4 regions of the Ruegeria sp. N11 genome follow, and region 3 is predicted to be linked to each of the others. Evidence: riboswitches for the same ligand, from Rfam matches in the RefSeq annotation. Region 3 holds a riboswitch; each other region holds the start of a gene.

Region 1 (7,714 bases), on a different contig from region 3:
GTTTGACGCTCGGCAGACCAGTATCCTTTTCGACCCGCGCCAGTTCACCCGCCCGGTAACCCGCAGCTCGGCTGAGGCATCCGTGTTCCTTGAACGCGCGCCGCTGGACTGGATCTTTACCGGTTCGCGCGCACATACAAACAGCCTTCGCGTCCGCGCGTTTCTCTACGGCGCAACATGGCAAACCTGCCAGCTTCCCGATGCAGCGCGTGCCCTGAAAATGACGCCGCGGACCTTGAACAGGCGTTTGAAAGAAGAAGGGACTTCTTTTCAGGACATCAAGGATGCACTGCGCCGCGACATTGCCATCCGCGCGCTTCAGCAAAGTACGCTCAGTATTGAACAGATCGCCTTTGACACCGGGTTTTCGGCTCCGGCGAATTTTCACCGCGCCTTTCGAAAGTGGACCAGCCGGACCCCCGGGTCATACCGCGTGCACGCGCAGGCTTCCTGACGACGGCACTCCGTCGCGGACATTCGCATAGCTCGTGCGAACAGGTCATTCACTTGGGCTGACAATCCGCCCGTTTCGCAGTTCCAGCGTGTCTGGTGCCAATGCCGCGCGAAACGATGGTGCGTGGCTTACCAGCAGTATAGCCTGCGGCAGGCTTCGCAGAATTTCCAGAAGTCGCGCTTCATTTTTGGCGTCCAGCGCATTGGTGGGCTCATCCAAAAGCAGCGCCTCCGGCTCCATCGCCAAAACGGTTGCAAGGGTCACAAGCCGCTTCTCTCCACCAGAGAGCTTGTGCGTAATGCGATCACGCAGGTTTAACAGATCCAGATCGGAAAGCACCTTGTCGACGATGGCAAGCGCCTCGGACTTGCTGCGCCCGAGGTTGAGAGGACCAAATGCGATGTCTTCCGCCACCGTCGGGCAAAACAACTGATCATCGGGATCCTGAAAAACCAGCCCGACCTGACGGCGGACTTCGTGAAAATCCGCCTCGACGCGCCTTTCCTTTCCCAGGACGGTCACGCGCCCGGCGCTTGGCGTTTGCAGGCCAAGGGCAATACGAAACAGGGTAGACTTTCCCGCGCCATTCGGGCCCGCAATCGAGAGGCGCTGCCCCGGTTCAAGCTGCAGCGAAGCGCCGTCCAGCACTGGTGGCTGGCCAGGGTACGCAAAACAAATGTCTTCAAGCTTGAGGATCGTCATAGATAATCCAGGAACAGCAGGCCAAGGCAAACGGTGCACAGCATCGCGGCGAACATGTGATCGCGTCGTGTCATGTTAAAGTCCTGCAGCAACAAAAGACGCCCGGAAAACCCCCGGCATTTCATCGCCGCCAGAATCCGCTCTGACCGTTCAATCGCGCGCACCAGCATCATGCCGACCAGATACCCGAAGCTTCGGTAGGTGTGCCAGTTTGTGCCGGGGCGAAATCCGCGAATCTTCATCGCGCCGCGCAGGCGCAGGTATTCTTCCCGCAACACCTCGATGTAGCGGATGGTGAACATCAAAAGGTGCACAAGCGCCTCGGGGCAGCGCAGCTTGTGCAAAGCGTGTCCAAGCGTCACAGGTTCCATCGTTCCGACCAGAACCATCAGCGCAAGGATGACCGCGTTGGCCGTCAGTGCAATCTCGAAAGCTTTCCAAAGGCCCTGCCAACTGGCCGGAAAGCCAAAAACCGTGAACATCGCGTCACCGGGCATTGAGAATGGCAGCAACACCAGCATGAAGATGATGAAGCTGTCCATCATGGCCATACGCTTGAGGGTCCGGCCGACTGGCAAGCGTGACATCACCAGTAACCCAAGCGAGACGGACAAAGCGCCGATCAGCGCCGGAATGCTGTTGAGGGCAACCGTGACGATGGCAAAGATGCAGGCCAGCACGATGCGCATACGGGGATCGTAGTCTCCGATCATCCCGAAATGGGCGGCTTTGCCTGCCTCGGCCAGTGTTTTGGCCTGTGGTTCCAGCGCATGTGCCATCAGGTGGCCATCTTTTTACGCGCGGCCAGGTAAAAGCCGATGCCGAACAGACCAATGATATAGCCAATACCACCCAAGATGTTCTGCAGATCATTGTGCTCGCGATAGGCGGCGATCTCGCGCCGCAGTGGGCGGGTTTCGTCGCGCACCGCTTTGGCGATGGCCGCTCGTTCCTCATCCGAGAGCGAGGCCACTGTCACCGCTGCCGCGCCATCCGCAGATGCAACCGGCGTGGCTGTTTCAGAAAGCTCGGCTTCGACCCCCATGATTTCGGCCACTTCGTCGGCCGGCATGGCAACTTCGGCGACGTGCCCTGCACCCAGATCTGCCTTGAATGTATGAGTCACAGCTTTGGTCGGGCTGTAGAGAAAGAAACCGTCCGTATCGGTTACTGTGCGTCCCAGTTCAGAGCCATCGGGGCCATAGACGATGACTTCCTGGTCTGCGGCCATATCGCCATTGGAAAACCCCAGCTCGCCTTCGATTGCGTCGCCTGCCGGAAAAACGCCTGCAATAACCTTATGCGCAAGAGCCGGGAGCGGGGCGAGAGCAAGCGTACAAACAAGGATCAACTGTTTCATGTGGACGCAACCTTTACAAAAAGTTCCGGTTTGACCTTGCGGGCCAGAAGAACGGCAAAACCTGTCAGCACGGCCTCGATAGCCATGACGGGAATGTGGGCGAAAAAGACAAGCTTGGCAGCGGGCAGGAACTCATCGCCGGACAGCGCCAGCGAAACCGCGACGAAAGCCGTTGTGGCCGCGATCGAAAACGCGCCGCCAATTCCGCCCCAGATCGCCCCCTGAACAGGTGAGCCACGTGCGATCAGGCGACCAAAGATCATCCAGGTCAGCACCGCCGGAAGGGCGATATTCACCGTGTTGATCCCCAGCACGGTCAATCCGCCAAAACCAAAGAACACGGCCTGCAGCAGCAAGCCGACAAAAAGGGCCGGAAAGGCGGCCCAGCCGAGCAGAAGCCCGGCCAGACCGTTCAGAATCAAATGCACAGACGACGGGCCAATCGGCACATGGATCAGCGAGGCGACAAAAAAGCTGGCCGACAACACGCCCGCCGTGGGAATGCGATCCAGATCCAGCGATTTCAGGCCCAATGCGATCCCGCCAGCCGCGGCGACCGCACCGCCGATCACGACAGGGTTGGAAAGGGCTCCGTCGACGATGTGCATTCAGGCTTACTCCAGATCCCAGGCGCGGATCCAGATGACCGCATCCTGGCTCAGCTCTTTGCCTTCATGCTCGGTTTCCGGGCCCACGCCCAAAGCGGCGAAGCCCCAGTACCCGGCTTTTGGCACACCAAAAGTGAAATATCCGTTGTCATCCGAAATCGCGACCAACGCGCCGCCCGGCAATGGGGACACGGTGGCGTCCTTCGCGCCGGTGCCGGTCATGTCCGGTGCTGCGGCGATGTACTCGATTTCGATTTTTGCGCCGGCGACGGGCTGTCCCTCGCTCAACACGCGACCGGTAAAGGTTGACCCGGCGATGATGTTGTAAGGCTTGTTCAGCGGCAGAATCTCGGCGGCCAGCCCCTGCGGCTGATCCCAATCGGTCGGCAGTTCGTTTCGGTTGAGGTAAGCCTTGGTGATCTGCTGGATATAGATATCCTCGGATTCTTCGTAGTAAGGCGCAGGAACTGTAACCACCACATAGTCACCCGAGCGCTTCACCGGAATCGAGCCCAGGAACGCTTTGGCAATGTTGTCCGGTCCTTCAAAGGTGGTTTCTTGCAGCGTACCCATCAGATCGGTTTTTTCACCGTTGTGGATCACAAAGAATTCTTCCGGTTTTTCCAGGGTCATCACGTGACCAGCTTCAAACGGGTGCCAGAAAACCAGTTTGACCGGAACGTCACCGGGGCGTTCGATCATCGTGTCGTCGGTATATTCCAGCAGGAAATGGGCCTGCGCCAATGCAGGCATCGCCAAAGCAGCCGTTGCAGCCACCAGCAGTTTTTTCACAAATCGAGTCCTTCTCACGTCGCGCCTTCCCCGGAACAATTCTGCTTTGACGATGGGGAACGCGAAGCCATCTGCCTTGTCGGGCAAACAGATCCGGCGCACACCCCGTCGCCGATGATGAACGCCCCTTCCAAGGGCGCATGTTCGGCAGGTCTCCTGACTTGCGGGTCAAAGCGCTAAACTAACCTTCCCGGGATACCCCAGTGGCATTATCAGCCGCGCTCGCCGCCTACAGTTGCGGGGGCAGTTGCAGAGTTGGCAAAATGTGCCGCACTGCATTCCCTATTGCTTCCGAAGATGTCCCCGGAACCGAACATGGCGCGTTCATGCCAGAATATGTAAGACACGGTCAACAATTGATTGCGGCGTTGCATGGGCCATTTGCGAAATCAGAAATTGCATGTTCGCGCTTGCTACGCGGTTTGGTATGCGCCACCGCGAGTGTGTGTGTTTTCCTAGATCTCTTTATGTGTTCAATAGTCGTCGGTTCAGTTCGCGGACTTGAGATTTTTAGGCCTGAAACTGCGGGCGTTGACTCGCGTGTTTAATTGAACTCGTTACAAATATGTAGGGTCGCTCCGATGCACAAAAGGTCCGACCGGCCCAGCGCCCGATGCAGAAGCAGAGTTGTTGTACTTGTCGCCGTGTTCACGCTACCATCGGGCAAAACAACAGTGCAGGTGCCTCGTGACCACAGAAACAAAACGCCCGCTCACCCTTCGCGATGTCTCGGAAGCGTCGGGGGTATCCGAAATGACGGTCAGCAGGGTCCTGCGCAATCGGGGTGATGTATCGGATGCGACCCGAACACGGGTTCTGGCCGCCGCAAAAGAGCTGGGATACGTGCCCAACAAAATTGCGGGTGCGCTGGCATCCAGCCGGGTCAATCTGGTTGCGGTCATCATCCCCTCACTGTCCAACATGGTCTTCCCCGAGGTCCTGACCGGCATCAATCAGGTTCTGGAAGACACCGAATTGCAGCCAGTGGTCGGCGTGACCGATTATTTGCCGGAAAAAGAGGAAAAGGTCCTTTACGAGATGCTCTCGTGGCGGCCTTCGGGCGTGATCATCGCAGGCCTGGAACACACGGAAGCGGCCCGGGCGATGCTGGATTCCGCGGGCATTCCGGTGGTCGAAATCATGGATACCGACGGCAAACCCGTGGATGCGATGGTCGGCATTTCACACCGCCGTGCCGGCCGTGAAATGGCGCAGGCCATTCTGAAGGCCGGATACCAGCATATCGGTTTCATGGGGACCAAGATGCCTTTGGACCACCGCGCGCGCAAACGTTTCGAGGGCTTTACCGAGGTTCTGGGCAAACACGGGATCGAGATCGAGGACCGCGAGTTCTACTCGGGCGGGTCGGCACTGGCCAAGGGGCGCGAGATGACGCAGGCGATGCTGGAACGATCGCCGGAACTGGATTTTCTGTATTATTCCAATGATATGATCGGCGCTGGCGGGCTGTTGTACCTGCTGGATCAGGGGATCGACATCCCTGGTCAGATCGGGTTGGCGGGGTTCAACAATGTCGAACTGCTGCAAGGTCTGCCCCGCAAACTGGCAACCATGGATGCCTGCCGGCTGGAAATCGGCCGCCAGGCCGCAGGGATCATCGCGGCACAGCTGGCCGACCCGGAAGCCGAGATTGAAACCCGCGTAACCCTGACGCCAAAAATCAGCTACGGCGACACACTGAAGCGGCGTTAGAGTCTTGGCACTGCCGAAACTGGACAACCGGACAGCCCGTGCGGTGTTCATGGATCGTCACTTGCTGTCCGAAACCCCGTCGGGCAGCGCAAAGGGCGCGGATCTTCTGGACCTGATCCGACGGCTTGGTTTTGTTCAGCTGGACAGTATCAACACTGTGGCCCGCGCCCATGACATGATCCTGTTTTCGCGCAGGCCCACCTATCGCAGCACACATCTGAAGCGCCTGTATGAACGGGACAGGGCGCTGTTCGAGCATTGGACACATGACGCCGCCGTCATTCCGATGGAGTTCTACCGGCATTGGCACCTGCGCTTTCAGCGCGACGCCGATTTGTTGAAAGCCCGCTGGAAGAATTGGCGGCGGGATGGATTTGAACAACAGTTCGCCTCGGTTCTGCTGCACATCCGCGATCACGGTCCGGTATCCTCGTCCGATGTGGGAAAGGACGAAAAGAAAGGATCGGGCGGCTGGTGGGACTGGCACCCGTCCAAAACCGCGCTGGAGTTCTTGTGGCGCTCGGGCGCGCTGACCGTCATTGGCCGGGATGGCTTTCAGAAACGCTACGACCTGACCGAACGGGTGATAGAAACTCATCTGTGCCCCGGTTATGCACCATGCGATGCCGAAGGAACGGTGGACTGGCTGTGCAACGCCGCCCTGGACAGGTTGGGGTTTGCAACATCGGGCGAACTGGCTGCGTTCTGGGATACGGTCAGCGCGGCCGAGGCGAAAGACTGGTGCGCCGCAGCCCAGAAAAACGGCGCAATTGAGGAAGTCGAAATCAATTGCGCGAATGGGCGTACAAGGAAAGTGTTTTCCCGCCCGGGATTGGTTGAAGAGGCCCCTGAACTGCCCGCGCCACCGGGCAGAATTCGCGTGCTCAGCCCGTTTGACCCGATGCTGCGGGATCGAAACCGAGCCGAACGCCTGTTCGGGTTTCACTACAGGATCGAAGTGTTTGTGCCCGCGCCCAAAAGAACCTACGGCTATTATGTCTTCCCCCTGCTCGAAGGTGATCGGCTGATCGGCCGGATCGACATGAAGGCCCACAGGGATAGCGGCGAATTGCGGGTACAATCCGTCTGGCCCGAGCGAAAGTTGCGCTGGTCAGAGGCCCGCACCCGGCGTCTGGAGGCCGAGCTGGACCGGGTGCGCAGATTTGCCGGTCTTGATCGTGTTGAGCTTGCCAACGGCTGGCTGAAAGACCCTAAATAGGCTCTATTCAGCCTGTGACAGGGTTAGGTGGATCGATTCAAGACCGTCAATTCCGCCATCAATCACATCACCGGCCTGTACCGCACCGACACCGGCCGGGGTGCCTGTCATGATCAGATCGCCCGGACGAAGGTGATAGTAATTTGAAAGATGGCTGACGATCTCATCTATTTTCCAGATCAGTTCGTCCAGGGTCGCATCCTGCCGGACTTCACCGTTGACGCTCAGATGAATGCGCTTGTCTTTGTCCGGCGACCAGTTCTCTGACCGGGTCAGCGGCGCAAAAACGGCACCGTTTTCCAGATCCTTGCCCAGATCCCACGGGCGCTGTTTGTTCCGTTCACGGATTTGCAGGTCGCGGCGGGTCATGTCCAGCGCGCACCCATAGGCAAACACCGCGCCCAAAGCCTGCTCGCGACTGACGCGGAACACCGGCTGACCGATCGCAATCGCCAGCTCCATTTCGTGATGATAGTTTTCTGTACCCGGCGGATATGGCGCGGTCGCTCCGGTCAGGATGGCGTTTGGTGCGGACTTGGTGAAATAGAACGGCGCCTCGCGGTCCACAGTATTTCCCATTTCAGCCGCATGGGCCGCATAGTTCCGCCCGACGCAAAAAATTCGGCCCACCGGATATTCGGCCTGCTCGCCGACAACCGGTATCGCAACAGGGTCGGGAAGAGAAAACAGCTTGTCCTGCATGACAGCCCCCAGTTTGAAACATCGCCGGGCATCTTAGGTGTCTTCCCATCACTGGCAAGACGTTGGCGACCGAGATGCACACCCTTTTGACCTGACATTCAAGACTTCGGGTTTCTTAGACGCATTGACCTTTCGCTCCGGATAACTCTCACTGCCCCGGAAAT
Region 2 (7,714 bases), on a different contig from region 3:
TATGAACGCGTTGAACGCCCACCGGTGTTTCGTAAACTGGATGCGTCGGTGAAACTGCCCGCCTCGGTCGTCGAGGACGCTTTTTTGAAAGCAAACCCCGGTCTTGAGCGCGATATGGTCACCGTAACCTGCAAACAGGGTTATATAGAAGAGGTCCGCTTGTGTCTGTCGCGTGATCTGAAACCAGTGCCCTGCGGACGGGATGTGATCCGCGACTGCACCGCCAAGGACGCCCTGTTCGATCCGATTCGTTAGAGCTTCTTGTTCTGGCAGTCCCGCGCATACTCCAGCGCCTTGGCCGTGCCTTTGAGGTCGATTGCCATCACACGCTCACCCGCCGGGTTGTAGACGGTCATGGTTCTGTTCTGCGCAATCGCGTTTACGAAGTTGCGGTCGGTGAAAAACACCGTCCCCCCTGGCACGCGATCCTGCCTGAACCCGATGGCGGTGGCGTCAAAGCTCTTGCCGTCCAGATCGAACCGGATCGGATAGTTTTTCCCGGGTTCGATATCGCCCCATGCCTTGTTGTAGACGGTGAAGTATCCGCGATCACCCAACGCGTCATAGCCCAGCCGCACGACCGACAGATCCTGATAGATCGTCTGGATCAGGCACCCGTTGCCAAGTGCGGGGTCCATCATGATGTTCCAGCCCTCGACAAAGCCTTTGTCGACAAGTTGTTGTGACAGAGCGGAGGTTGCGGTGAAAGCTGCAAAGGTGAAGGCGAGAAGGCGGGTCATCGAGGAATGCTCCAGCTAAAATGGTAGTGTTTGGATATCCTTAGCGCAGTTTTGCGCATAACCAAAGGCTGTGATCCGAAAGCGTGCAGCAGGCACGTGTCGAATAATAATGCGGCCGCCTCTACCGAAGTATCGTTTCCGTACTGTTGGAAAGATGGAAGACACACCCTTGTGTGCGAGGCAGCTTAAGCAGGCCTTCCTGATCTAGACCCAGCCAGATCCCCCTCAGCACCAAAGAAGTTACACCGTGGGTCACAATGATTGAGGGTTCTTCTTGCTCATCCAGAAAGGATCGGACTCTTGCCGATATCTCCTCAAAGCTCTCACCGCCAGGGCTGCGAAAAAACCACAAATAGCTTTCGTAAGCGTAGTCGATCTGCGACCTGATGACGTTCTTGGTTACACCTTCCCATTGGCCAAATGCGATTTCCTGAAGGCGGTGGTCAGTTTCCTGTTGCAGCTGGGGTGCAATCGCGAGCCGAGCCGTGTGCTGCGCGCGCTCTTGCGGGCTGACGACGACCCGAGACGGTGTGTTCGGAATGCGGCTCAGAATTTGGTTTTGAGTGCGCGCCTGCGCCTTGCCCGTTTCGGTCAGCGGAGAGTCCTTGCGGCCTTGAAATTTCCCAAGAGTATTCCACTCGGTTTCGCCGTGTCGCAGTATGAATAGATCGGGATATCTGCTCATAAGTCACGCACAACTCTGGAAAATCAAAGCATGATTCAAATATGTTCTCTGGACAGGTTCTGTGACCTTACAGTTCTTTCCGCGCCCTCAGCGCAGCCGTGATCGTCCCGTCGTCCAGATAATCCAGCTCACCCCCAATTGGCACACCCTGCGCAAGTGAGGTCAGGCGAACCTGTCCCTCCAACTGGTCGGCAATGTAGTGCGCGGTGGTCTGTCCGTCGACTGTGGCGTTCAGGGCAAGGATGATCTCGGTGATGCCCTCGGCCGTCACGCGGTCTTTGAGGCGGGGAATGCGTAACTCGTCCGGGCCGACACCGTCCAAGGCCGACAGTGTACCGCCCAGAACGTGATAGCGGCCTTTGAAGACACCGGCACGTTCCATCGCCCAAAGATCAGCGACATCCTCGACGACACAAAGCTCTCCGGTGGCGCGGGCCTCACTGTCGCAGATGTCACAGATGTCAGCGGTACAGACATTGCCGCAATTCAGGCATTCGCGGGCGGTGGCGGCGACCTGCTGCATTGCGTCCGACAGCGGTGTCAGCAGCAGGGCGCGTTTTCGGATCAGGTGCAGAACCGCGCGACGGGCCGAGCGCGGGCCAAGGCCCGGCAGCTTGGCCATCAGGTCGATCAGGTTGTCGATGTCGCTGTTCGAACTCACGGCCTGTCCTGTTTGGCACCGAAGGGAGCCTCCGGCGGGAGTATTTTGGAAAAGATGAAGATCAGAACGGCAGCTTGATGTCTGCCGGCAGCCCCATGCTTTCGGTCAGCTTGGCCATTTCCGCCTGAGAGCGCTCGGCGGCCTTGGTCTGCGCGTCCTTGATGGCGGCCAGGATCAGATCCTCGACCACTTCCTTGTCGTCGCCGTTGAAGATCGACGGGTCGATGTCCAGACCTTTGAGTTCGCCCTTGGCGGTGGCGGTGGCCTTGACCAGACCGGCGCCGGATTCGCCGACAACCATGAGGTTGTTCAGTTCTTCCTGCATTTCGGTCATTTTGGTCTGCAGGTCCTGCGCGGATTTCATCATCTTGGCCATATCGCCCAGACCGCCTAAACCTTTGAGCATCGGGTTTCTCCTGTAAATCGATTTGACGCCTAAATACGAAGGGTGGCTGCGTGACACAAGGGGCATGGGCATCCTCCTGTCTTCCAGGCAGATGTTCAGTCCTCTTCGAACGGGTCCCATTCGTCTTCGACCTCGGGCAGAGCCTCGGTTTCGACCTTGGCGGCGCGCTGTTCCGGGGTTTCGATCCATTTGATGCGCGCCTTGGGAAACTGCATGAGTACCGCCTGAACCAGCGGGTGTTGCTCGGCCTGGGCCCTTAGCGCGAGGTCGGCCGCGTCGCGGACCTCGGCAATCGTGGCGGCTTCGCCATCTGCCACGATGGACACGGCCCACCGATTGCCTGTCCAGCGCTGCAGCGCCGTACCCAGCCGTTGGGCAAGGTCTGTCGGGGCATGATCGGTCGGCGTAAATTCGATCCGGCCCGGTGAGTAGGCCATCAGCCGCACACCGTTTTCGACCTCGACCAGCAGCTTTACGTCCCGATTTGACCGGATCAGTTCGACCACATGTTCGAAGGTCGGATAGCGCGCCAGAGCGGTTTGGACGTCCTGTGCCAGGGCCGCAGTCGGCGCGCCGGCAGGGCCATGCGGAGCGGAAACGTAGGAAGACCTTGCCGATGCCTGAGGTTGTACCGGGGCGTGCGAGGGTACGGCCATGCCGCCACCGGGGCCTCCGTTCGGCGTGGGTGGAGGTGCGTCCTGCAAACGTTTGATCAGTTCTTCCGGGCTTGGCAGGTCGGCCACATGGGTCAGCCGAATGACGGCCATTTCCGCTGCCATCATGGCGTTTGGCGCGGCTGAGACCTCTTCGAGTGCTTTCAGCAACATCTGCCACATGCGGGTCAGAACGCGCATCGGCAGGGCTTCGGCCATTTGCTGACCGCGTGCGCGTTCGTCGGGCGAAACGGTCGGGTCCTCGGCGGCGTCCGGCGTGATTTTGACCACGGACACCCAATGGGTGATTTCGGCCAGATCGCGCAGCACGGCAAGCGGATCGGCACCCTCGGCGTACTGAGCGCTGAGCTCTGTCAGAGCCCCCGCCGCGTCGCCCCGCAGGATCATGTCCATAAGGTCCAGGACGCGGCCCCGGTCCGCCAGGCCCAACATCGCCCGGACCTGATCGGCACTGGTTTCCCCGGCCCCGTGCGAGATCGCCTGATCCAGCAGCGAAGTTGCATCACGCGCCGAACCTTCGGCCGCTCGGGTGATCAGCGCCAGTGCGTCTTCTGCGATCTGGGCGCCCTCGGCGGCGGCGATCTTGTTCAGAAGACCGATCATGTCCTCGGGTTCGATCCGGCGCAGGTCGAAGCGTTGGCAGCGCGACAGGACCGTCACCGGAACCTTGCGGATTTCCGTCGTGGCGAAGATGAATTTCACATGCTCGGGCGGTTCTTCAAGCGTCTTGAGCAACGCGTTGAACGCGCTGGTCGAAAGCATGTGAACCTCGTCGATGATATAGATCTTGTAGCGTGCGCTGGCTGCACGATAGCGGACGCTGTCGATGATTTCGCGGATGTCGTTCACGCCCGTGCGGCTGGCCGCGTCCATCTCCATCACGTCGACATGGCGGCCTTCCATGATCGCCACGCAATGTTCGCATTGGCCGCAGGGTTCGGTCGTCGGTTTGCCGTCGCCATCGGGGCCGATGCAGTTCATGCCCTTGGCGATGATCCGCGCCGTTGTCGTTTTGCCGGTGCCGCGGATGCCGGTCATGATGAAGGCCTGCGCGATCCGGTCTGCCTCGAACGCGTTTTTCAGGGTGCGCACCATGGCATCCTGACCAACCAGGTCGGCAAAGGTTTCCGGGCGGTATTTGCGGGCAAGAACCTGATAAGCGGGGCGTGGCGAGTCGGTCATTTCTGCTCTGTCGGATTCGTATCAGAAGTGCAGCGTAGAGTGCGCCGCCGCCTGCGTCCACAGCCGGTTCGCGAAATTCATTTGGGAATGCTTCGGGATGCGCGTAAAAATGAAGGCGAAAGCATTTTTGACCGGATTCTTGTGCGTAACGATTAAGGAGGGCGCGTTGCATGTCTCAGATGATTATTCATGCGCTGCAGGTCGGAGGAGGTACTCTGGCCCTGACATCAATGCCGGGGCGCGGGGGTAAATATGCCCAGGACCTGAATGCGATTTCCGACTGGAAGCCAGGTCTTGTCATTTCAATGACGACCGAAGTCGAGATGCTGCAGGACGGCGCGCGTGACTTCGGAACCGACATTCAGGCGCGCGCCTGCCGCTGGGTCCATCTGCCGGTCGAAGATTTCGGTGCACCCCCCGACGCCGTGACCGCGCGCTGGCCCGATGTAAGCGCGGCCGTCCGCCATGCCCTGTCAGGGGGCGGGCGCATTCTGGTGCATTGCCGGGGCGGCTGTGGCCGGTCCGGAATGGTGGTGTTGCGCCTGATGGTCGAATGTGGCGAGCAACCGGGTGCAGCCCTGAAACGGTTGAGGGCGGTGCGGCCCTGTGCGGTTGAAACAGATGCACAACTGGCATGGGCCACGCAATTGATTCCGGCCAGCGCGGACCCGTAGGTCAGGCCGACAAATGTCCGGCCTGGGCCGCTACTTGGCGACCTGCCAGGGCCGAAGCTTCAAGCATGGCGCAGGGCGGGTCCGACAGAATTGCGGACGGCAGCGCACGGAACTCTGCGCAGAACATCATGTCTGCATAATCCTCCAACCTGTCGCCCGGAGTTTCCTCATTCGTTCCGCAAAACACCCGGATTTTGTCTGGCCGCGCGTGGAACCGGGCCATGCACCCTTCGGGGCAATGGGCAAGCTCGCTGCTGCCTTCAATGGCGAATTGCGGGGTTGCGGCCGGGCCGGCGCTTGCCACGGCGCGCGTCAGAGCCCGCGCCATTTGCGCCAGTGCCGGACAGGGTTTGCCGGTGCGCTGGCACACAGTGGCAGAAAATTCGTGTGTCCTTGTCTTCCAGATCATAATGCGCCCTCCGCGCGCGGCGCGGGGCAAGGATCAGGTGTGACGGGGCTATGCCATCAGGACCTGCCCGGACACCCCGCCCGAGTTTCGGTTTCAGTATCGATGGCAGGTCTCCTGACTTGCGGGTCATCGCTTTGCCGACCTTCCCAGCCTTTCGGCCAGTGGTGTTTCGGCATTGCTCACCGCTTACAGTTGCGGGGGCAGTCTCGGCCTTGGTTCCTTCCGGCAATGCCAGACAGAACCGCACCGTGTTCCCTTTTCATCCCGGCCCCGGAAAGGGCGCGGAAACCATCGCCTCATCGCTAGCGGTTGCGGGGTCCCCGAGTCAAGCGCATTGCGCGGGCCGAGGCATTTGGTCCGATGCGTGGTCGGGAAAGCGGACGTTTGGTCATGTTTGCACCGGGTTGACTTGAGCGGGCGACTGGCCTGACAGATAGGTGAACTGAACTGTTCAGTTGAGAGCGGAGCATGAGATGTTGGACATACAGGAACAGGTCTTGACCGAAGACATACGATTTCCCGCCGGGACGGCTATGCTGTCGGGTCGTCTGTACCTGCCTGTTGCAGCGCCTGATATCGTAGTTGTTCTGAACAGCGCGACCGGCGTTCCCCAGGACTATTATCAGCATTTTGCCCGGTGGCTGGCGGAAGAGCAGGGCATTGCCTGTCTGACCTATGATTACCGCGATTTCGGAAAATCGCTATCGGGGCGTTTGAAGGATTCGCGTGTCACCATGTTCGATTGGGCGCTGATCGATATTCCCGCGGCCCGGGCCGAGATGCGGCGGCGATTCCCAAGTGCGCGGCAGTGGACCATTGGTCATTCGCTGGGGGGTATGCTTGGGCCATTGCAATCGGATGTGGATCAGATCGACCGGATGATTTGTGTGTGTTCCGGCCTGGTTACGTTGTCGGATCATCCCTGGCCCTACCGGGGGCTGGCCGGAATCTTCTGGTACGGGCATGCGCCTTTTGCAGTACATATGCTGGGGTATCTGCCCGGCAAGGCCATTGGGTTTGGTTCGGACCTGCCGTCAAAGGTCTACTGGCAATGGCGAAAATGGTGCACCTCGCCGAACAGCTATCTGCCTGAAATTGGCCAAGGCCTGCCCGCAGTGACCTGGTCGCGGGCCGGTGGTCCGGTTGACCTGTTTGCGATTTCGGACGACCAGATGGTGCCTGAAAATGCGGTCCGGAGGCTGGCCGAGCTATACGGCCCGGACGCCAACCGTCATGTGCTTGAACCAAAGGATTTCGGGCTGAAATCCATTGGCCACATTGGTGTTTTTGCGCGCAAAAACAAAGCGGTCTGGCCGAGGCTGATCGAGTCTGCGGAGCAGCAAGTCCGTTCCGACCGGAAAGATGTGACGATTGCGGGATGAAGTGAGAGGTTGGACATCGACCCAAGCGGGGCTCGTTGTGGCTGCTTCCTTCCGGACCTGACCAGGTTGGCGAGGCGCTCGCCCGCGCCAACCTCTCAATCGTCGATATAGGGAAGTTGCGCCAGGAAGACAACCCGTCAGAGTGACAGTCTGATCCGCAGAAAGCCTTCCGGGTCATGCCCCAGCACATGCGGATCGTATGCGTCCAGTTCGGAGAGATGCGCCCTTGCTCCCGGCCCGGTTTTCAGAATCGAAGCGTGGCCGGGAAGCCGGACAAGGCTGAAGGGGAAGGGCGCAGATTGCATCGGGTCGCCCGGTAATCCCCCCGAAAGATAGTCGCGCAGGACGTCCCTGATGGGTAAGGTCGGCAGATCGATCTGCCGGGCCTGATGCGCAACTGGGAAGTGTCCGCCGCCGCTGGCCCGGTAACTGTTCAGGGCCACAACGAATTTCTGGGTGGGTTCAATAGGGATTCCACCGCAGCAAATCTCGCAGACACGGTTTGCGGTGGGATCGACCAGCATTCCGTGAGAATCAAAACGCGCCGGCTGAGAAAGATCGATCCGATAGGTCAGGCCGAACAGCACATCGAAGTTATGCCCGGCCCGTGTTTCATCGGTCAGAGTGCGGACAGCTCCTGCATCAACCTGATTGAAAATGCCCGCCGACATTTCAAGCCAGTCACGGACCATGTCGCCGGTGACAAGCACGGCGCGCAGTTCATTCGGGAAAGAATGAAGATCCGAAACATTGCGCAAACGAACCTTTCCGGGCGGTACTTCCGTGTAGGAGCGCGGTCCCGCGCGGCCTCCGAACTTGCAGGGCGAAACAGCGGACAACAGTGGAAGCCCCCGTAGGTCTTCGTCCAGATGGAGGTTCAATGCCGCTGCCTGGGCGCTGG
Region 3 (7,714 bases):
CACCGCCCCGCACGAGTTTGATCTGAACCTGCCTGCTGCTTTGGCCGAGGTGCGCCGTGACAGTTGGGAAAGCTTCGCCTGGCCCCAGCCTTTGGCGCGTCGCTTCCACACCCAAGGAGGGGCAATTGTGCTTGCGCTGGTCCTCGGTTTTGCCGCGCTGTTTTGGGCGGTCCGGGCAATCGGGTCTTCTGGCGGCGACGGTTTCTATGCGGCTCTTTCCCACAAAGCGATGGTGGCGATCTTTATGCCCGCCTTCCTGCTGCCGCTGTTCAGCATCGCCATCAGCTTGCGCCGCTATTGGCGTGCGGTTGACGGAAAACCGATCCAATGGGCCGATCTGACGGCGGCGTTCAAACGCGCCGGAACGATGCAGGATCTTGCCGCCGGCCACGGCGAAGGCTGCAATTTCGAAGATGAAGACCGGTTCAGCCAGGCCCGCCGACACGTGCATCAGGCGATCATGTATGGGTTCCTGCTTTGCTTTGCCTCAACCTCGGTTGCGACAGTGATGCATTACGGCTTTGGCCTGCATGCACCCTACGGATTCTGGTCATTACCCAAGCTGCTTGGCGTCTCAGGCGGTATCCTGTTGACCATCGGCTGTGGCGGCATGGTCATGTTGAAGCAGAAATCCGATCGTGACCTTGGCGACACCTCCGCGTGGGGCGGAGAAATGGGCTTTATCCTGTTGCTGGGGTTTGTTGGCCTCAGCGGCCTTGTCCTTTACGTGCTCGGCTCGACCACAGTGATGCCCGCACTTCTGGCCATCCATCTGGGGTCGGTTCTGACCTTCTTCCTGCTGATGCCCTATACCAAGATGGCACATGGGTTCTATCGCCTCGCCGCACTTATCAGAGATGCACAGAGGAAGCGCGGCACATAAATGGTTCGCACCAGCCGCTGCTTGCGCCCTGGATCGAAGGTGGAAAGGGTCCGGTCAGCGGGCTCTGGTCCTGAACAGGAGCAGGAACACGAACGCCGATCCGATTGAGGTTGTCACGATCCCGACAGGCAATTCCTGCGGGGCCAGCAACAAACGGCTGATAATATCCGAGCCCGTCAGCAATGCCGCGCCGACGAGAGCTGCGGTCGGCAGCAGATGGCCATGCAGCGGCCCCGCGATTCCGCGGGCGATGTGGGGGACCATCAGACCGACGAAACCGATGACACCGGCGACCGAGACGAACACCGCCGTTGCCAGCGCCGCAACAAAGAACATGCTGAACCGCAGTCCGCGCACGGGTACGCCGAGGGTGGAGGCAGTAAGATCGCCGGTCAGCAGCGCGTCGAGCCAGCGGCTGCGGTAGAGAGAAAAGCTCAGGATCAGAAGCAGGCCTGCGCAGACCAGCGGAAACGTCTCCCAGCGGGCCAGGCCCAGACCGCCCAGCATCCAGAAAATCACGGAATGCGCGGCGCGGCTGTCGCCTGCAAAAATCAGGTAGTTGGTGATGGCCGAGAACAGGAACGAAACCGCAAGCCCGGCCAGGATCAGTTTTTCGGGCGCGCTTGTGCGTAAACCGTGAACCAGCGCCAGCACGATGCCCGACGCCACAAGCCCGCCGCAGAACGCGGCCAACGGCAGGGTCCAAAAGCCCAGCACGTCGCCGGTCACGGTGATCACAAACACGGCGCCGGCCGCCGCACCCGAGGACAGGCCGAACAGGAACGGATCAGCAAGATCGTTGCGCGTTGTGGTTTGCAGGACCACGCCGACGATGCCCAACCCGGCGCCGATTACGGCCGCGAACAGGGCGCGCGGCAGGCGCAAATCAAACACGATCCGGTGCAAAGGCGACATGTCCCCGTCACTCAGACCGGTTCCCAGCAAGACAGCGGTGAACGTGTCGGAAACCGGAATGGATGTGGTGCCGTAGATGGTTGAGATCAGCAAAAGGGCGGCCAGAACGACCGCCCCCAGCAGAAGTGTCAGGCCGAGTCGGCCCATATCAGTTGAGATCCGGATGCATGGCCTGCGCCATTTTCAGGATCGCCTCGATATTTGCCGGTCCCGGGGTCAGTTCCTCGTACCGCAGGCCAATCCAGGCTTCATTCTTGACAGCATCTGTCTGGGACATAACCGGATGCTCCTGCAGAAATTTGAAGGTATCCTCGGCGCCGTTGCCGGTTTGGTAATCCAGCAGCACCAGAAATTCGGGGTTGGCGGCCGCTACCGTTTCCCACGAGGTGCGGCCCCAGCTTGTATCCATGTCATGGGTCACGTTTTCACCGCCCGCTGCGGAAATTATCGCATCGGGAATGGCAAACTTGCCCGCGGTGAAGGGCGCATCAGCCGGACCATCCAACAGGAAAACGCGCGGTTTGGGCAGATCGGCGGTCCGGGTTTCGATCTCGGTCAGTTCTTCTTTCCAACCATCAACCAGTTCCTTCGCCTTGTCTTCGACCTGCATGACCTCGCCCAGTCGCAGAACGTCATCAAACAGCAGGTTCATGCTGGCTTCGGGGCGGTCCTTGTCCAGATGCACGCAGCTTTCGGACAGGATCAAGGTTTTGATGCCAAAGGGTTCCAGCGTGTCAGGTGTCACGTCTCCGCCCGGCTTCATCCCGTAATACCAGCCCGCGAAGAACATGTCGGGTTCGACGGCCACAAGGTTCTCGACCGTTGGGTATTTGGGCGCAAGCTCGGGAATATCGCCGCGCAGCGTATCGAATTCCGGGCTGGTTTTGTACCATCCGGTGATGCCGGTCAGCCCGACGATCTTGTCTTGCAGACCCAGCGCAAAGGCCATGTCGGTCATGTTCATATCGTGCACGACAATCCGCTCGGGTGCAGTTTCAAAAACTAGCGACTTGCCGCAATTGTCGACGGCAATTTCTTGTGCCGACGCACCGCCTGCCAGGGCTGTGGTCAGGACCACCGACCAGATCTGTTTCATTCAAAGATGCTCCTAGGGTTAGTTTGAGACCGAGGTTTTTCGGATATCCAGCGCCGGAATCACGCGGCCCTCATGGTGAAAGCACAGGTAGTCGACGCCAAAGGTTTCCCGGACCCGGTCCGAGGTCAGCACATCGGCCACGGGACCAAAGCCCGTGAGCCGCGCGGATTTCATCATGGCCACGTGAGTGGCGAATTCGGGGATCATGACGAGGTCGTGGACGATCATGACCACCGTTATGCCCAACTCGGCAACGAGCGACAGCATCCGCCCCTTGGCGTCGGGGTCCAGATGGTTTGTCGGTTCGTCCAAAAACAATAGTGAAGGGTTCTGTGCCAGAGCACGCGCGATATGCGCGCGTTGACGTTCGCCCCCGGAAAGTACGCCCATTCGTTTTTCCGCCAGATCACTCAGACCTGTCAGGTTCAAAACCCTGTCCAGTTCGGCGGCGTGGCCCTCTTTCGACCGGTCAGCCCGGATCGGGATTCGCCCCAAGGCCACATATTCCCGCAAAGACAATCTGCTATCCGGCAGCTCGTGCTGGCTGACAACAGCGATCATTCGGGCGCGCTGGTTGGCGGGCATGTGTTTCAGGCTGCGCCCATTGATCAAAACGTCGCCCAGCGCCAGTTCGGCTGTGCCGCACAACAGGTTCAGAAGCGTCGTCTTCCCGGCCCCGTTCGGCCCGGCAATTGCAAGGATGGCACCTTCTTCCAGTTCGAAAGACGCCGCTTGCAGCAGTACATCACCATTCAGCGCATAGTACTCGACGTCACGCACGGCAAGAAATGCAGAGGTCGTCATGAATGCTCCTCCAAAGTCATTCGGGGCAAACGGGAAAGGGTTTTGTCAAAAAGCGCGCTCGGCCTGTCGGACGCGCAGGTCCATCCATCGGCACTGTTCTGATATTGCAACGCGAATTCGGCCAAGGCCGCGATGTCATGCGGGGTCCGGATGTCGCCGAACAGGTATTGGGCTTTGCCGGCGGCCTGAAACCCAACAGTTGTCGGCTGCGCACACCCGGCCATGCAATCGACCGTGCGAATGGCAAACGCGGACGGCAGCGCATCTGACAAAGAAGAGCGTATTTTGTCCGCAGACAAATCACCGTTGCATGTCGAACAGATCAGAAGAACATGATCAGTGGCGTCTGACATGGTCCGCTCCACTTGTTGCCAAGCGCGGACAGAAGGTGCTGATCATGTAAACACGTGACTGACGTGCCATCTAAGCCTCCTTCCAGGGCGCCCCGCCCCGGGTTGGTTGAACATTGATGGCAGGTCTCCTGACTCGCGGGTCCTTGCTTGGCCTTCCTTCCCGGCCCATTCGGCCAGTGGGTGTTTGGCGTCGCTCACCGCTTACAGTTGCGGGGGCAGTTACGGACTTGGCCCACTGGGCCGCACCGTATTCCCTTTTCATCCCTCGGGTCTTCCTTCGGGAACCATCTTCTAGCTAAGTGCCTCAGACCCGGGCATGCGTCAATACAGAATTGTTGCCAGGACACTCTGTTCGGCGGCGGAGCGGCATCCATCGGTAACTGCCCGGGTGCCTCGCGTTCAGCGTGCCGGTTCAATTCTCCAGCAGTTTCAGAACCTGTTCGCGCTCGGACAAGACCAGCAACAGGGCAAGATCGCCCGGTTCGATCTGATCCAGTATTGTCCTGCTCGCCTCGACCGGGGAAGGCGCGCTCAGGATCTGCTCATCCCGAAGACCGTTGTTCATTGCCGCCTGCTTAATCAGCTTTGGAATCTCACCAAGGTTGCGTCCCCGCAGATAACCCTCAAGCTCGGCAGCGACGATCACATCCGGCTGGAACCGCAATGCCGTTTGCGTGACATCGATGATGTCCTGATCGGACCGGTCCCCGGCATGGCTTAGCAGTATGAAGCGGCGCTTTGCCGGAAGTCCGGACAAAGCCTCGCACACCGCTTCGACCGAATGTGGGTTATGCGCAAAATCGACAAAGACGCGGGCGCCGCTATGGGAAAACTCGTTGCACCGGCCCGGATTATCTTTGGCGTCTGGCTTGAAACCGGACAATCCCGTGCGAATGGCCTGCATCGGGATATCCAGTGCGCAGGCCAGACACAGCGCAGTCATTGCGTTGAGGATATTGTACCTGGCAGCCCCACCCATAGCGAGCGGTACATCGTGAACCGAAATCACCGGTTGTTCCGTGGAGCCATCGAAGAACACGATCATCTCGTCCCGCAGGAAGGCACAACAATGTCCTTGCTCGCGGGATTGTTGGATCAGTGCGTTTTTCTGGTCCAGCGAGAACCACCAGATCCTGCAGGACGTGTTCAGCGCCTCATCCCGGACAAAGGGGTCATCCGCGTTCAGGGCCAGAACGCCATCTTTCTTAAGGGTGCGATGCACGGCGAACTTGGCCTGCGCCAACTCCGGAACCGTGTTGACGCCGTACTGACCCAGATGATCATTGGCGACATTTGTGACAGCCGCAGCCGAGGCGGCATGGGTTGGAAGACCCCGGCGCAGGATTCCGCCACGGGCAACCTCCAGACAGGCGACTTCAAGCCGCCGGTCGCGCAGCAGCATGCGCGCTCCGCCGGGGCCGGAATAATCACCACGGTCGAGGATGTCGTCGCCGACGCGGACAAACTCGGTCGAGGTCAGCCCGGCAACCTTGCCCGCCGCCCGGGCGATCGCCTCAAGCAGCCGGGTCGTTGTGGTCTTGCCATTGGTTCCGGTGATGAAGGCGACGGGGATGTTGTGCAAGGCGTCCCACTCGACTTCATCAGGCGCAGGCAGAGCGTTCCAGGCCCAGGTCCGGCTTCCGACCCCGTGGCCGATCGAAATCTCGTCGTCGTCACACAGGATATCGACGCCCCGCGCCGACGCCGCCTGGATCAGGGCGATCAGGGCCGGATTTGCCTCTTTGGCCATGACGTCGCGGACGTTGGCGATCATCTTGTCGAAATCGCCGGGTGTTTCCCCGACCAGCGCCGCGGCACAGAAATGCCATGCGGTCTGGACCGCAAAGATCGCTGAATATAGCTGATCCATCGGCGCTGAAATCGCAAGGTTCACGCCGCCGGTGAATACCCGATATGTCAGCTTTTCTTGGTGCCAGCCGAGCGCATCCAGCACACGACGTGCATGATGCTGCCACAGCTCAATGACACGCGAAGACTGCTCTTGGTCAAAAAAGACGTCCATGATTGCGCCCGGGTGATCCCAGAGCAACCCGGGCCCGGTCAGCCGGCGCGCATCGTCTACCCGAAACGCGCCACTGGTCGCGCTGGGGATGGTCAGCGCGGTCTCAAGCTCTTCAATTCTGTCCATTCCGGTGCCCTCGGCTCAATCCGCGTCTTCGCTGATTTCGCGGGCCAGACGCACGCCGCGCTCGTCCCGGATCAGGGCCTGATCGCTATCGAACATGTCCTCGAAAGAGGTCTCAACAGGGGCAGGCTTGGCGATCGCTTCAGCTTCGGGCGCGTCGCCATCCGAATTGAAGTAGATGATCTGTTTCCAGCAGCGGGTGGTGTCGTCGCCGAATATCACCAGCAGATCGCCGGGAGCTGCCATTTCAAGACCCGCCGTCACCGCTTCGACCTCATCAGGGATGATTGTGATCGCCTCATCCGGCGTGCCGCCTGCAATCAACGCCTGCCGCAGCATCTGAGGAATTTCGTCATGCCCGCGTCCGCGACGGCGGTCGTCAGCCTTGCAGATGAAGTGGTCAAAATGACCGGCCAGCGCCGCGCCCGCATCCTCGACGTCCTCGTCACGACGGTCACCGGGCATCGATACGACGCACAGCCTGCGGCCCTTGATCTCTAGCTGGTCGGCCAGCGCCGCCATTGCCTTCAGGGCGGCGGGGTTGTGGCCATAATCCAGGATTACCTTGAACGGATGTTCGTCATAAACGTTCATCCGCCCCGGTGCCTGGAAATAGCTGGTGTCAAAGGTCCGCAGCCCGTGGCGGATATTGTCCAGATCAACGCCAAAACTATAGGCCATGGCTGCAGCAAACATGGCGTTCTGCACGTTGAAGATCGCCTTGCCTTCCAGTGTCGCCGGGATCAGGTGCGACCAGAGCACGGGGATATGCAGGCCATTGTCGTAGATGGTCAGCATGTCGCCGTTCATGCCTTTTTCCAGCACGATGGCCTTGCCGCCTTCCTTGATATGTTCTTTCACAAGACTGTGGCCGGGATTGGTCGTGACATAGAAGATCTGACTTGCCCCGGCATAATCCGCCATCTTCAGGCAGTTGATGTCGTCGGCATTCAGAACGGCCGTATCCGTGGCGCTTTCCACCACGACGCGTTTGACCACGGCAAGCTCTTCGACCGTGTTGATGCCACCCAGCCCCAGATGGTCGGCCGATACGTTCAGACAGGCGGCAACGTTCGAGCTTTGATAGCCCAGGCCCGAACGCACCAGCCCGCCACGCGCGGTCTCCATCACGGCGAAATCGACCATCGGATCGCGCAGCACGATCTGGGCCGACTTGGGCCCGGTCATGTCGCCCTTGACGCTCAGCTTGCCATCCACATAGACCCCGTCAGTCGAGGTCATGCCAACGGTCTTGCCGCTGGTTTTCATGATATGGTTCAACATCCGCGATGTTGTGGTTTTCCCGTTGGTTCCCGTGATTGCCGCAATGGGGATGCGTGTCTTGTCCCCGACCGGGAACAGCATGTCGATCACCCGACCGGCAACATCGCGCGGTTGGCCTTCGGACGGAGCTACGTGCATCCGGAATCCGGGGGCTGCGTTCACCTCGACAATCGCGCCGCCGATATCCTTGTAGGACTTGGTGATGTCGTCGATCAGAAAATCGACGCCGCCTA
Region 4 (7,714 bases), on a different contig from region 3:
GTCACATCATCAATGCCTTTTGCGATCTGCTCGAATGCGTCGTTGAGGGTGCTGGCCAGCGTCCGACCGGCCTCGGTCAAAGCAAGTCCACGTCCCTCTCGGCGCACAAGTGGAATCCCCAGATCAGCCTCAAGCTTTCGCACCTGTTGGGCAATTGCGGCAGTGGTTACGTTCAGTGAACGCGCCGCAGCAGAATAGCCGCCTAAACGGCCGGTCGCCTCAAACGCCCTGAGGGTCGAAAGCGGCGGCAACTTATGCCAGTCAATAAGGTCATTCAGTAGAAATACTTAATGATTGCTATTTTTTCCTGCCTCGCAAGGTACACCAAACGTAACTATTGTCGAGAAATACACCCGATACGAGTTGAACAATCAGTGGTGTAGCTATCTGAAATTGCGATTGCCCTAAAAGCCTGTCGAATTGCGTTGCAATACGATCGTCCTGCAATGCGTTTTGCGTTGATAGGCGGGTTTGAACAACCGGCAAGGTCCAATCGCCGCAAATGCTTGGAGGCCGATATGACTATCAGGATAACCATGCTTTTTACTGGAATAGGGTTGGCTATCGCGACACCGGCGCTGCCCGACACCAGAGCCGACACTCCGCAAGCCGCACACGTAGCGTATCTTGCAGCGATCAACTCGAACAAACTGGATCAATTCCTTGAGACGGTCACTGATGACGTGGTCTTCATCGCACCCGGTGCGCCTGTTATGGAAGGCAAAGCCAAGGTCGGGCCTTGGGTGCGCGGGTATTTCGACGCCGTTCACACCAGTTGGAAAAAGCAATCGCTGGAATTTGTTGTGGCGGCGGACTGGGCGTTTGAGCGTTATGAGTTTACCGCCACCGATGTTCCGCGTGACCCGGGCCCTGCCACTGTTTCCACGGGCCATGGCATCAATATCTACCATCTCGAAGATGACGGAACATGGCGCGTGGCGCGGGATATCTGGTCCAACGCGAATACCTTCAGCGCCGGCAGATCAATCGCGCCCGCGTGTTCGGGGCGTGCCGAACCTTGCTGATCAAAAGATTTGATTGGTTGGCACGCCGCCCAGATGGCTTGGACACATACTGGATCGGCCGCTTTTAACCGGGTTCCGTCCACGGCCAACTACATTGGCCTCAGGACGGAACCAGGCAAGTACTTTTCTCGGCAACCGAAAGGCCCAACCCGCAGACCGGGCATTAGCGAATTACTGGGCCACAACTTCCTTGCAGCTGCCTTTGCCCCATCCGGATTTGCTGCCCGAAGCCGAATAGTCAAACGTGCCAGTCTTGAGATTCACGTTGTAATTCAGGGTAAAGCCGTCACCGATATACAGGTAAGTCAGGGTGTCGAGGCCGGGATACACCTCAGCCTTATTGTCAATATCACCAATGGTAATATGCCCTTTGTTCTGGCCTTCGTATTTGACCAGCGTGGCCGCCATTTCCGGATATTTTGCATCCGGCGCTTCACACTCGAACACCCGGTCTTCCGCAACTGCAGCGACGGGTAAGAACACAAGAAAAGCTGCTAACTTTTTCATTTTTTTGTTTCCTGGCATATTCTGTTCGCCGACGCCCGCTAAGGACAGTTTGAGGCATAATTTTGCAAAAATTCTGGCTACTCTGTGCACGGCAAGACGGCCATCAGATTCGATCTCGAAGCGGTCGTTTTTGCCGGGTCTTGCGCGAATACTGAAATGGAGTACCCCGAGCCGGTCGGAACGGCGGCTACTTAATCAACGAAACCCCAATCCCTCGGTTTAGCGATGCTCGGAGATGACGGTCGATTGGTCGCCGCAACGTCCACACACGGCCTGCCCCAGTGGCTCTGAAGCCGAATCTGCCCCGCCTGGCCGGGTCCCGCCGACCCCTTCCAAAATCAGCGAACATCACACTGAACCCCTCAATCACGCAGGATTTCCGGCGCAGCAAGCGCCCGGCGATGCCGCTGAGTGACCACCTCAGGTCGCTTTTCCCTTCCGGCGGCAAAACCGCGCATCCTGAAGCTTGACAAGTCCCCCGCCTGTGCCGCATGTCCGACCCGTTGGTGTCCATCCCTGGATGGATGAAAAGGGAATGCGTCAGCGGTTTTTCCGTCAAACGCAGCCGCCCCCGCGACCGTGACCGGAGAGGGTGCCCATAGCCACTGGCCGAAAGGCCGGGAAGGCGGGACATCTGCCAGAGCAAGCCTCTGACATCCGCAAGCCGGGAGACCTGCCAGCACCCGAAGAAGAAACCGGGCGGGGTGTTCCGGTGTCGGGTCCATGTGCAGACGCGTGGCCCGCATGAAACCCCGTCCCCCGCGAAGAGGATTTGGGGGGATGAGAGACATGACCGAGACCGCACCAGTCGAGTTGCTGGTCTGTACCACGTGCCGCCGTGGACTGCCCGTCGAGGATGATGAAAAACGCCCCGGCACATTGCTGCACAAAGCGCTGCAACAGGCCGACCTGCCCGAAGGCATCACGCTGAAACCCGTCGAATGCCTGTCGAACTGCGATCAGGGCTGCTCGATCGTGCTGCGCGGTGGACCGGGTCGCTGGACCTTTGTCTATGAGAACCTGAACGAAGCCGAACACGTTGACGTCATTGTCGACGGTGCGACCAAATATCTGGCGACCGAGGACGGCTTGGTCAAATGGCGTGAGCGCCCCGAACATTTCCGCAAAAACTGCGCCTCCCGCATTCCCCCGATTGGAGCCCTGAAATGAGCACTCTTGAGAAACTTCCCGTCACTGTGATCACCGGCTTTCTGGGCTCAGGGAAGACAACGCTGGTCAAGCACCTGATGCAGAACCCGCAGGGCAAACGTCTGGCGGTCGTGGTCAATGAATTCGGCGACGTGGGCGTCGACGGCGATATTCTGAAATCCTGCGCCATTCCCGATTGTCCGGCAGAGAACATCATGGAACTGGCAAACGGCTGCATCTGCTGCACCGTGGCCGATGATTTCATTCCGACCATCGAAGCGCTGATGGCGCTGGACCCGCGCCCCGATCACATTCTGATCGAAACCTCCGGCCTCGCCCTGCCCAAGCCGCTGCTGAAAGCCTTTGACTGGCCCGATATCCGCTCGAAAATCACTGTGGACGGCGTGATCGCTCTGGCCGATGCCGAGGCGGTCGCGGCAGGTCGCTTCGCTCCGAACGTCGAGGCGGTGGATGCCCAGCGCCTGGCCGATGACTCGATCGACCACGAAACGCCTCTTTCCGAGGTGTTCGAGGATCAGATATCCTGCGCCGATATCATCCTGCTGACCAAGCCCGATCTGGCAGGGCCAGAGGGTGTTGCCAAAGCCAAAGAGGTCATCGCAGCCGAGGCCCCGCGCCCGCTGCCCGTCGTAGAGGTTGCCGAAGGCGTCGTAGACGTCCGCGTCGTGCTCGGTCTGGAAGCTGCAGCCGAGGATGACATGGACGCGCGTCCGTCGCATCACGACGGTCATCACGACCACGAACATGACGACTTCGAAAGCATCATCGTCGAACTGCCGGAGCAAAGCGATCCACTCGATCTGGTTGCCAAGATCGAACGTCTGGCCAGGGAATTGAACATCCTGCGCGTCAAGGGCTATGCGGCAGTTGCCGGCAAACCGATGCGTCTGCTGGTTCAGGCTGTCGGTGCCCGGGTGCGTCATCAGTACGACCGCCCCTGGGAACCCGGCGAGGAGCGCCGCTCGCGTCTTGTGGTCATTGCCGAGCACGACGACATCAAAGAGGCCGAAATCCGGGATATCCTCGTGGGTGTGACCGAGGCCGCCGAGTAAGCCATGCACGTCGTCTTCCGCGAAAGCCACGGGCTTGAAGAAACCGAGACCCCGACCGATCTGGGCCAGAGCCCGGCGGATCTGGTGATGTTGTCCTTTTCGGACAGTGATCTCGGTGCTTTCGCGGCAGGCTGGCATCGCGGCGGTGGGCCGGAAGGGCGAATGCCGACGATGCGTTTGGCCAATCTGACGGCGCTGAAACACCCTCTGTCCGTTGACACATATGTGGAACAGACGCTTGACGGCGCAAAAGGTATCCTGATCCGCCTGATTGGTGGGGTGCCTTACTGGTCATACGGGCTGCAGCAGGTTCTTGCGCTGGCGCAGGCCAAAGGCATCGCGCTGGCGGTTCTGCCTGCCGACGGGCGTGAGGATACCCGGCTGGACGACTATTCCACCCTGCCCGTCTCGACCCTGCGGCGACTGGCGCATCTGTGCGACACCGGCGGCGAGGTCGCGGCGCAGGCCGCTTTGGCGCAGATGGCATTGGCGGCAGGTCTTTATGCCGGGCCGGTGATGGGGGCCAAAACCCTTCCGGAATGCGGTGTTTGGTGCCCTGACCGCGGCGTAACCCCGGTCGAAACCGCATTTACGAACGATGCGAAACGCATCATCGTCACTTTCTATCGCGCCTACCTGACCTCCGCCGACACCGCCCCGGTCGCCGCGCTGATCCACAGCCTGCGGGCGCGTGGGTTCGAGGCAATGGGCATGTTCGCCCCTTCCCTCAAGGCACCTGCCGCCGCCGATTGGTTGCGCCGAAACATCGTTGCACTGGAACCTTCTGCGATCATCAATGCCACCTCCTTCTCGGGCAAAGGTGCGTCGGGAACCTCTCCGCTTGACGCGGCGGGTGTGCCGGTTTTCCAGGTCGCTCTGGCAACTTCACGCCGCAAAGCGTGGGCCGAGGCCGAACGCGGTCTTTCCCCCGCCGACCTTGCCATGCACGTCGTGCTGCCCGAAGTGGATGGGCGGATCTCGGCAGGCATCGCCTCATTCAAGGAACCGGGCAAACGCGATCCGCACCTGGAATATTCCCGCTTTGCCCACCGCGCTGAACCTGAACGGATCGAAGCGATCATTGATCGTGTAACCGGCTGGCTGAATCTGAACGACCGACCCAAAGCGGAACAGGTGCCGGTTCTGGTTCTGTCCACCTACCCCGGCAAGGACTGGCAGATGGCCCATGCCGTGGGCCTTGACGCGCTGGCATCAGCCGAAGCGATGCTGTCAGATTTGCAATGCGCCGGGTATGATACAGCCCCAGCCGAACCGATCGCCGACACATTGCTGGGCGCCCGGATTTCCTGGTCGCTCGAAGATTACCAGGCCGCGCTTGCACACTTGCCGGATCAACTGAATACGGACCTGCAAACAGTCTGGGGCAAGCCCGAGGATGATCCGACCTTTGTTGATGGCGCGTTCCATTTCACCGCGCTGCACCGGGGCAAGGCGCTGGTCGCGCTGCAACCCGAACGTGGCACGCCTGAACTGCGCGATGACGACTATCACGACCTTTCGCGCACACCGCGTCACAGCTATGTCGCGTTTTACCTTTGGCTGCGCAAAAGCCTGCACGCCGACGCACTGATCCATATTGGCGCCCATGGCACTCTGGAATGGCTGCCGGGAAAATCCGTTGCCCTGTCCGCCAAGTGCTGGCCCGAAGCGCTGATCCGTGATTTGCCGGTGATCTACCCCTTCATTGTCAACGACCCAGGCGAAGCCGCACAGGCCAAGCGTCGCATCGGAGCCGTCACGCTGGGTCACATCCCGCCCCCGATGAAGGAGAGCGGCACGCCGGACAGGATGGTGCGGCTTGAATCGCTGCTGGACGAATTCTCGAACGCCGACGGGCTTGACCCCAAACGACGCGACCGCTTGCAGGAAGATATCCGGGAAGAAGCTCAGGCCATCGGGCTGGAAAGCGATCTTGGTCTTGACCAGGCCACCTGTATCGCCGAGGCAATCACCCGCATCGACCGCTTTGTCTGCGACATCAAGGAAAGCCAGTTTGGCAACGGGCTGCATATTTTTGGCCGCGTGCCTGAAGTGACCGGCAATTTCGACCCCGCGCCATCTGCACACGCCGAACGCACTGCCTTGCTGGACGCGCTGGCCGGAAACCGGATCGAGGCTGGCCCGTCGGGTTCGCCCTATCGCGGACGATCGGATGTGCTGCCCACTGGGCGGAACCTCTACACCACTGATCCCCGGTCGGTCCCGACCCGCGCGGCTTATACACAAGGCGTGAAACTGGCCGAGGAACTGGTTCGGCGGCACCTGCAGGAGGAAGGCGATTATCCGAAAGGCCTGATCGTCGATCTATGGGGGTCGGCCACCATGCGCACGGCAGGCGAGGAATTCGCGATGGCGCTGCACCTGCTGGGCGTGAAACCGGTCTGGGACAAGGGATCAGAGCGGGTATCAGGCATCGAAGTGCTTCCAATCACCGACCTCAGCCGTCCGCGTCTGGACGTGACCCTGCGTGTTTCGGGCCTGTTCCGGGATGTATTCCCAACGCTCTCCGCTCTATTTGGCCAGGCCGTTCGGGCGCTGTCCCAGCGGGACGAAGCGCCGGACTGGAATCCCTTCGCGGGGCAGACCCCGAACCCGCGGGTTTTTGGCCCGGCTCCGGGCAGTTATGGCCTGAACATGACACACTTGTCGGAAACCTACACCGACGAGGCCCGCGCGCAGGCGGGTGAGGCCTGGCTACAGGCCAGTTCATTCGCACTGGAAGGCGAACACGTCGCACAGGATATCGACGGCATTACCCGACAAGTCGCCAATGCGGACAGCTTCGTGCACCTTCAGGACCTGACCGAAACCGACCTGCTGCTGGCCAACGACTATGCCACGCATGAGGCCGGTTTTGCGGCGGCCAAGAAGATTACCGGCGGCGGGGTGCAACTTTACCATCTCGACAACACCAATCCGGATAAACCCCGCGCCCGCACCCTGCCGGAAGAGATCAGCCGCGTCGTCCATGCCCGGGCCGCCAATCCCGCCTGGATCGCGGGGATGCAGCGCCACGGTTTCCGCGGGGCGGCCGAGATCGCGGCGACGCTGGATCACATGGCTTCTTTTGCCCACCTGTCCGGTACGGTCGCGCCACACCTCTTCGACCTCTACCATGACGCGACGCTGGGCGATGCCGAGGTGGACGCGTTCCTGCAACAGGCCAACCCGCAAGCGCATCAGGCCATGCAGGACCGGTTCCGCACGCTGCTGGAGGCCGGGCTTTGGAACACGCGCCGGAACTCGATCCGGGCCGATCTGGAGGGGCTGAGATGAGCGCGCCGATCGTACAAGGCTGGTGCCCCGGGGCGCATCGACCGATGATGTCCGGCGACGGGCTGGTCGTTCGTGTGCGCCCTCGGCTGGCGCGGCTGGATGCCAAACAGGCATTGGGCCTGTGCGATCTGGCAGGGCAATTCGGCAACGGCACCATCGACCTGACCAACCGGGCCAACTTGCAATTACGCGGCGTGAGCGAAGCTGATCACCAGCCTCTGCTTCAAAAACTCTCTGCACTGGACTTGCTGGATGCAGAGCCCGGCATTGAAGTGCGGCGCAACATACTCGTCTCGCCGTTGTATCAAACCGGCGATCGGACCAGCCGTCTGACTACGGAGTTGATTGACCGGCTGGGTCAATTGCCCGACTTGCCCGCCAAGTTCGGCTTTGCCATCGACACCGGCCCGAACCGTCTGCTTGCAGCGGATTCAGCGGATATCCGGCTGGAGACCGGTCCTGACGGCCTGATCCTGCGCGCGGACGGGTCTGACACCGGGCGACGTGTCACCGAGGCCGAAGCGATCGACCAATTGATCGCGTTGGCACAATGGTTCTCAGGGAATTTCACCCCGGAAAATCGCCGCATGTCGCGGGTCGTGGCAGCACTAGGCCTGCCGCAGGAGTGGCAGGGCAGCAACCCTGCCCCGACTGGCGAACCGC

What was found. A riboswitch is a leader RNA that binds a small molecule or an ion and turns the genes downstream of it on or off. The one in region 3 is predicted to bind cobalamin.
Region 1: linked by a shared signal. The riboswitch ahead of ACR0J8_RS11530 (DUF4198 domain-containing protein) and the one ahead of ACR0J8_RS05700 (DUF1636 family protein) in region 3 are both predicted to bind cobalamin.
Region 2: linked by a shared signal. The riboswitch ahead of ACR0J8_RS02650 (hypothetical protein) and the one ahead of ACR0J8_RS05700 (DUF1636 family protein) in region 3 are both predicted to bind cobalamin.
Region 4: linked by a shared signal. The riboswitch ahead of ACR0J8_RS20915 (DUF1636 domain-containing protein) and the one ahead of ACR0J8_RS05700 (DUF1636 family protein) in region 3 are both predicted to bind cobalamin.

The regions. Positions count from the first base shown of each region.
Region 1 covers NZ_JBQFLX010000009.1:124,267-131,980, reverse strand. Annotated here, with positions in the region: gene ACR0J8_RS11555 (AraC family transcriptional regulator) at 1-454, shown strand, start outside; gene ACR0J8_RS11550 (energy-coupling factor ABC transporter ATP-binding protein) at 500-1,156, opposite strand; gene cbiQ (cobalt ECF transporter T component CbiQ) at 1,153-1,935, opposite strand; gene ACR0J8_RS11540 (cobalt ABC transporter permease) at 1,935-2,516, opposite strand; gene cbiM (cobalt transporter CbiM) at 2,513-3,124, opposite strand; gene ACR0J8_RS11530 (DUF4198 domain-containing protein) at 3,131-3,916, opposite strand; cobalamin riboswitch at 4,046-4,245, opposite strand; gene ACR0J8_RS11525 (LacI family DNA-binding transcriptional regulator) at 4,604-5,629, shown strand; gene ACR0J8_RS11520 (winged helix-turn-helix domain-containing protein) at 5,634-6,848, shown strand; gene ACR0J8_RS11515 (fumarylacetoacetate hydrolase family protein) at 6,852-7,550, opposite strand.
Region 2 covers NZ_JBQFLX010000002.1:143,429-151,142, reverse strand. Annotated here, with positions in the region: gene ACR0J8_RS02685 (ribonuclease T2 family protein) at 1-255, shown strand, start outside; gene ACR0J8_RS02680 (hypothetical protein) at 252-740, opposite strand; gene ACR0J8_RS02675 (histidine phosphatase family protein) at 862-1,425, opposite strand; gene recR (recombination mediator RecR) at 1,493-2,086, opposite strand; gene ACR0J8_RS02665 (YbaB/EbfC family nucleoid-associated protein) at 2,148-2,492, opposite strand; gene ACR0J8_RS02660 (DNA polymerase III subunit gamma/tau) at 2,588-4,348, opposite strand; gene ACR0J8_RS02655 (protein-tyrosine phosphatase family protein) at 4,519-5,022, shown strand; gene ACR0J8_RS02650 (hypothetical protein) at 5,024-5,431, opposite strand; cobalamin riboswitch at 5,519-5,739, opposite strand; gene ACR0J8_RS02645 (alpha/beta hydrolase family protein) at 5,905-6,813, shown strand; RNA gene ffs (signal recognition particle sRNA small type) at 6,813-6,911, opposite strand; gene ACR0J8_RS02635 (bifunctional 2',3'-cyclic-nucleotide 2'-phosphodiesterase/3'-nucleotidase) at 6,951-7,714, opposite strand, start outside.
Region 3 covers NZ_JBQFLX010000004.1:132,061-139,774, forward strand. Annotated here, with positions in the region: gene tcuB (tricarballylate utilization 4Fe-4S protein TcuB) at 1-883, shown strand, start outside; gene ACR0J8_RS05685 (iron ABC transporter permease) at 938-1,945, opposite strand; gene ACR0J8_RS05690 (ABC transporter substrate-binding protein) at 1,947-2,894, opposite strand; gene ACR0J8_RS05695 (ABC transporter ATP-binding protein) at 2,913-3,698, opposite strand; gene ACR0J8_RS05700 (DUF1636 family protein) at 3,695-4,051, opposite strand; cobalamin riboswitch at 4,153-4,355, opposite strand; gene ACR0J8_RS05705 (Mur ligase family protein) at 4,464-6,200, opposite strand; gene cphA (cyanophycin synthetase) at 6,216-7,714, opposite strand, start outside.
Region 4 covers NZ_JBQFLX010000025.1:2,580-10,293, forward strand. Annotated here, with positions in the region: gene ACR0J8_RS20900 (LysR substrate-binding domain-containing protein) at 1-251, opposite strand, end outside; gene ACR0J8_RS20905 (YybH family protein) at 519-1,025, shown strand; gene ACR0J8_RS20910 (hypothetical protein) at 1,197-1,532, opposite strand; cobalamin riboswitch at 2,020-2,227, shown strand; gene ACR0J8_RS20915 (DUF1636 domain-containing protein) at 2,322-2,702, shown strand; gene cobW (cobalamin biosynthesis protein CobW) at 2,699-3,754, shown strand; gene cobN (cobaltochelatase subunit CobN) at 3,758-7,051, shown strand; gene cobG (precorrin-3B synthase) at 7,048-7,714, shown strand, end outside.